Regions from separate parts of the Neobacillus sp. GCM10027624 genome, predicted to be linked through region 1. Evidence: riboswitches for the same ligand, from Rfam matches in the RefSeq annotation. Region 1 holds a riboswitch; the other holds the start of a gene.
What was found. A riboswitch is a leader RNA that binds a small molecule or an ion and turns the genes downstream of it on or off. The one in region 1 is predicted to bind S-adenosylmethionine.
Positions count from the first base shown of each region.

Region 2: it holds a riboswitch for S-adenosylmethionine, as region 1 does, so the genes downstream of both, metK (methionine adenosyltransferase) here and ACFQZ9_RS07145 (5-methyltetrahydropteroyltriglutamate--homocysteine S-methyltransferase) in region 1, are expected to answer to the same signal.

Region 1 is NZ_JBHTHD010000003.1:450,072-453,227, forward strand. It holds gene ACFQZ9_RS07140 (DUF1657 domain-containing protein) at 1-65, opposite strand, end outside; gene ACFQZ9_RS07145 (5-methyltetrahydropteroyltriglutamate--homocysteine S-methyltransferase) at 286-1,413, opposite strand; SAM riboswitch class I at 1,579-1,677, opposite strand; gene ACFQZ9_RS07150 (SPW repeat protein) at 1,910-2,080, opposite strand; gene ACFQZ9_RS07155 (MFS transporter) at 2,325-3,156, shown strand, end outside.
Region 2 is NZ_JBHTHD010000011.1:46,510-49,665, reverse strand. It holds gene asnB (asparagine synthetase B family protein) at 1-378, opposite strand, end outside; gene metK (methionine adenosyltransferase) at 527-1,726, opposite strand; SAM riboswitch class I at 1,968-2,124, opposite strand; gene pckA (phosphoenolpyruvate carboxykinase (ATP)) at 2,399-3,156, shown strand, end outside.

The DNA of each region.
Region 1 (3,156 bases):
TCGAAACTTGCCTGGGCACTTTTTAAACTTGCTAATGCGGTTTGAACTTGTTTTCCAACTGTCATTTTACTCCTTCTTTCGAAAAAAATTGAATTCACAAAAGTAGTATGCGAAATACTTGTAAGGTTATGCATGGTGATTTCAAATTCAAACGAAATTAAATCCTCTCTTTTTCAGTAATTTAATTTTCAATAATTTAAGTGTTTTTTAATGAGTGGTATAGCATGTGAGTTATCAGATATACGCTAAACAAAAAAAGACCAGTGTGGTCTTTTTTAAGAGAATTTAGTTGTTACCCCATACGCTTTCAGCAATTTTAACAATGTGCTTAATCTTATCCCATTGTTCCTCTTCTGTTAAAACGTTTCCTTCTTCCGTGCTGGCAAATCCGCACTGAGGGCTTAATGCCAAGTTTTCTAATGGAATCGATTGACTTGCTTCTTTAATTCTTGCCTTAATCACTTCGGGATCTTCTAATTCCGGGAATTTAGAGGTAATTAAGCCTAATACAACGGTTTTGTCATCTCGTTTAAAGCTTTTAAGTGGTCCAAAATCACCTGAACGATTATCATCATATTCCAAGAATAATCCATCAACATTTAAGTTAGCAAAAATAGCATCCGAGATTTGATCGTATCCACCGCTCGTTATATAAGTAGAGCGGAAGTTTCCGCGACAAATATGCATTGTGATTACCATATCTTCAGGCTTCTTAGAAATGGAATCATTTAAACAACTTACCCTCGAATCAATGATATCCCGTACGTCCTTGCCAATTTTTTCAACGACTGCTTTGATCCGATCTTCCGAAACAAAATCAATCCAGGAAGTATCGTCTAATTGTAAATAACGGCAGCCCGCATCATAGAAAGCTTGAATGGCTTTTTGGTAAGCCGTTACTGTATCATGGTAGAACTGTTCTGTGTCGCCATTGTAAAACTCATCGCCCTGAATTCTTGTGAATAACATATTGGGGCTTGGAATGGAAAACTTAGCAACTTGAGTTCCATCACCGTATTGATCAACGGCATGCTTTAGGAATTTGAAGTGCTCTAACATATAATGACCATTAAAGTCGATTTTACCAACTACCTTGATGGCCTTATTTTTTGTTTTGGCACCTTTGAAGTTACTTACATACTCCGCTTCAAATTCCTCAATACCCTCTAAACCTGCTAAAAAGTCTAAATGCCACCATGCACGTCTAAACTCACCATCCGAGATGGATTTAAGGCCCACCTCAATTTGTTTCTGTACCAGTTTCTCAATTTCTTTATCCTCTATCACCTTAAGGGCTGCATAATCAATTTCCTCGTTTGCATATGCTTTTCTTGCTGCTTTAATAGGTTCAGGTCTTAGAAAACTACCGACATGATCAGCTTTAAATGGAGCTTTTACTAATGTTTTGGTCATAAATATTTTCCTTCTTTCTATAAAAATGGCTTTGTTAAAGAACAATGTTGATTTTTAAACAGCGTTGATTGGAGCGGAAATCAACAACCAAGTTTAACACAGCCATAAAAATAAAAACCCCTCTTCATAAATAAGAAGAGGGGGGCATAAACGTAATGGATTCTCTTCTTATCTTCTAGCAAAACGCTACTGGAATTGGCACAGTACAAAAAGTCTGCTGCCGAGGTTTCAAAGGGCCAGTCCCTCCACCTCTCTTGATAAGAATATTCTAAAAAATTTAACTAATATTTACCTTACACCTGTTCTAGTATTCTGTCAATAAATTTGTGATATATTTAACAAAGTGATGTAAGATATTTAAAGCCCTTGCTTCCGTCCAGTTTTAATTCTCTTAAGGGCTGTCTTTGTTTATGTAATGAAAATGCTAAAACATAAAAACCCTCCAAAAGGAGGGAAATCGTACTCCAATATGAAGCTATTTAATCTTGCTGTACGATCAAGGATTATTATTTTTCACCTTGTTTCCAGTCCAAATCGCTAAAATTAGAAGGATGACTCCAAATATGATGCTGTTCCATAAGGCGCCGGTGTTGTCAGTAAAGTTGTATACCCACGGGGAGAAAAATACCCATATACCAATTAAACCTGTAAGCCAAAGCTGCCACATCAAATATCGACCCCTTCCAAAGAAGATTCGAATATTGGAGTACTTACAATATCTTATTCATCTTTTTTGAAAAACATAACCTTAAACGTTCAAAACAATTTTTAGACCGTCTTCAGCAATTAAGAAAAAAAACGTAATTCATTGCATACAATTTTACACATGCCTTGGCTATTCATTATTGTTAATATGAGAAATTCAGTTTAAAATGTCTCAATGTTGTGACATTGTCTGGAGGTTAAGATATTTGAAGAATCAAAGAGTGAATTCGATATTGTTATTATTTGTGGTGTTTGGCGGCTTTTTTATCTTTGGTTTATCGGAAAATGTAAAAGGCCCGGCGCTTCCGTTCATGCAATCCGAATTCAAACTGCATGAATCTCAGCTTGGTTTCCTACTTGCCCTAAATTCTCTCGGATATCTGCTGGCTTGCTCATTTACATCAAGTCTATCCAATAAAATCGGAATTAAATGGACAGGAATCCTTGCATTTGCTTCGATGGCATTTTCGGGTATATTGATGTTTTTGTCTAAGGGGTATACATCATTAACACTATCTTATTTTATGTTATATCTGGGAAACGGTATCCTCGAAATTGGTCTTGGAATTATGGCTGCCCGCATTTTTACTAAGAACACGGGGACGATGATGAACCTTTCCCATTTTTTTTATGGACTTAGTTCAATCGGGGCACCTATTTTGGGTGCTTCCATGATGGGATGGAATATTCTAAATGGGGAACTTGGCTGGCGTGGTATGTATTTAATGATTCTTTCTCTTTCCATTTTGCCCATCCTTCCTTCACTTTTCGGAAGGTTTCCAGAAGATCATCATAATAAGGGGGAATCTACATCATTTCGTGCCTTGGGTCGGGATCCGATTGCCTGGATGATTGTAGCCATCCTTTCATTTGGGGTAGTGTCTGAAATATCAATTGGTAGCTGGCTTGTATATTATCTGGAAAATGCATATGATTGGTCATTAAATAAATCTTCGGGAATGCTTTCGTCCTTTTTTCTATTCTTTACCCTTTCAAGGCTGTTTGCCGGACCCATCACGGATAAAATTGGCTATACCC
Region 2 (3,156 bases), on a different contig from region 1:
GGCAAACATACCACGAAGTTTTTCAACAGCTTGCTCTTTTAAATGACTGTAAAGAGCAACAATGACCTCCGTGTCAGAACTTGTGGCAAATTCCATTCCTTCCAATAAAAGCTCTTCACGTAATTCAACATAGTTATATACTTCACCATTAAAAATAATCCAATAACGTTCATTTTCAAATGTTAATGGCTGGTGCCCACTCTCAATATCAATGATACTTAAGCGGCGAAACCCAAATTGAACATATTCATCATGATAAAACCCATCATCGTCGGGTCCACGATGGGTAATGATATCATTCATCGTTTTAAATTGCTGTTTTTGTTCGTCCCGATAAACCTTTGGCTGATCATGGACACAGCCAATAAATCCGCACATCGTATCTCACCTGCTTCAATTAAAAAATAGATATTATCCAGTTTTCACCTGTTTAGGGTGACTTAAACATCCTATTCTTCTAACCGTTTATGTATGTGACGAAAAAAAAGAGAGTTACACTGTTATGTAACTCTCTTACTGGAAATGCTTATTGATTTGCTTGTTCGCGAAGGGCGTCAGCTTTGTCTGTACGCTCCCAAGGAAGATCAACATCTGTACGTCCGAAATGTCCGTAAGCTGCTGTTTGTTTGTAAATTGGGCGGCGAAGGTCAAGCATATTGATAATGCCTGCAGGGCGAAGGTCAAAGTTTTTACTTACTAATTCAACCAAAATCTCTTCGTTTACCTTACCTGTACCAAATGTATCTACGGAAATGGACACCGGTCTTGCTACACCAATAGCATAAGCAAGCTGTACTTCACATTTTTCAGCAAGTCCTGCAGCAACAATATTTTTTGCTACATAACGTGCTGCATAGGCAGCAGAACGGTCAACCTTTGTAGGATCCTTACCGGAGAATGCACCACCGCCATGACGAGCATAGCCACCGTAAGTATCAACAATAATTTTACGACCAGTTAGACCTGCATCTCCTTGAGGTCCGCCAATAACGAAACGGCCAGTAGGGTTAATGAAATATTTAGTATTTTCATCAATTAGTTCTTTTGGTACAACCGGATTAATTACATATTCCTTTAAATTACGCTGAATTTGCTCAAGAGCAATTTCAGGATGATGCTGAGTTGAAATAACAATCGTATCAATCCGAACTGGTTTATCATTTTCATCATATTCAACCGTTACTTGAGTTTTTCCATCTGGACGAAGGTATGGAAGAATCTCCTCTTTACGAACTTCAGTTAAACGGCGTGCTAGCTTATGAGCAAGTGAAATTGGAAGCGGCATAAGTTCTTTTGTCTCATTACAAGCAAATCCAAACATTAAGCCTTGGTCTCCTGCGCCAATTGCTTCAATTTGTTCATCAGACATTTGACCTTCACGTGCTTCAAGTGCCTGATCAACCCCCATTGCAATGTCAGGTGATTGTTCATCAATTGAGGTTAATACCGCACAGGTTTCGGAGTCGAAGCCATATTTTGCACGGTTATAACCAATCCCTTTAATGGTTTCACGAACGATTTTTGGAATGTCCACATAAGTAGAAGTGGTGATTTCACCGGCAACAAGGACTAATCCTGTTGTAACTGAAGTTTCAGCTGCAACACGTGCATTAGCATCCTTTGCTAAAATGGCATCTAAAATGGAATCAGAAATTTGGTCACAGATTTTATCAGGATGACCTTCGGTTACTGATTCAGAAGTAAACAAACGGCGTTTTGTTGACAATCTGAATTCCTCCTAAATTTATTATATGAGGTTATCTGTGCTGGCTTTTAAACCTTTTCCATTTAACCTCGGGCTGATACGGTACTCATTCCCTTAGTAGTATGAAATAAATACGGGCTTTTTATGAGAAAAACAAGCCCTTTGTACATTTTCAAGGGTAGAAATAAAAGATTACTGCACCAAAACAAAAAACCTTTCCATTTGAGGAAAGGTCAAGAGCATACTGTTTCCGCGCCTTTCACTCTTATCGTTCAAGGTCTAGCCTTGCTTCAGGTTTAGCACCTTTGCTAAGAAAATGACCAGTTTAAAAAGGAATATCCTTTTGTCGACTGCTTTCCTGAAAATAGCAGGTTGCTGGGTTTCATTGGGCCTGTCCCTCCACCAGCTCGGGATAAGAGAGTATCCGTTCAATTTTAAATCTTAACCTACCATGTCGAAGAATGTCAATCAATTTTTTCAAAAATAAACCAACAATAATATCAGCGAAAAAATCATTTTTTGTAAAAAATAATATTAATGAACATTTTGCCTAAATAAACGCATTAATTTATGAATAATGTATAAAATGTTAGATATTTTTCGAATTAGTATAGACTAATAAATTAAATGTGTTATACTTTTTATCAAGATGCAGTCCCTGCTAAAAAAACTAAAAAGGAAGGTCCCATCCAAATGAATTCTCTTCATATCCCTAATGAATTAAATCAATTATTAGATGAAAAAAATGTTCAAATCCAACTATCCGTTCCACAATTGGTAGAGAAAGTATTAAGCCGTAATGAAGGAACTTTAACCTCATCAGGTGCTATCAGTGTAGCAACTGGTAAATATACTGGACGTTCTCCTCACGACAAATTTATTGTTGCTGAAGGATCTACAAAGGATAAAATTGATTGGGGAAACAATCAGCCTATTTCTGAAGAAGCATTCACAAACCTTTACAATAAAGTGCTTGACTATTTAAAAACAAAAGAAGAAATTTATGTTTTTAAAGGATTCGCCGGGGCAGATAAAAAATCCCGCCTGCCAATCCAAGTGGTTAATGAGTATGCATGGCATAACCTATTTGCCCATCAATTATTTATTCGTCCAAATGCAGAAGAGTTATTAACACACGAATCTGGCTTTAATGTCATTTCCGCACCAAATTTTAAAGCAAATCCGGCTGTTGATGGGACAAAATCCGAAACATTTATTATTATTTCTTTTGAACGCCGTACTGTCTTAATCGGTGGTACAGAATATGCGGGAGAAATGAAAAAGTCCATTTTCTCTGTCATGAATTATTTACTTCCTGAAAACAATATTCTTTCCATGCACTGTTCTGCCAATGTAGGCCAAGAAGGTGATGTCGCTTTATTCTTCGGTCTTTCTGGAACAGGTAAAACAACATTATCAGCAGATCCAAATCGCAAATTAATTGGTGATGA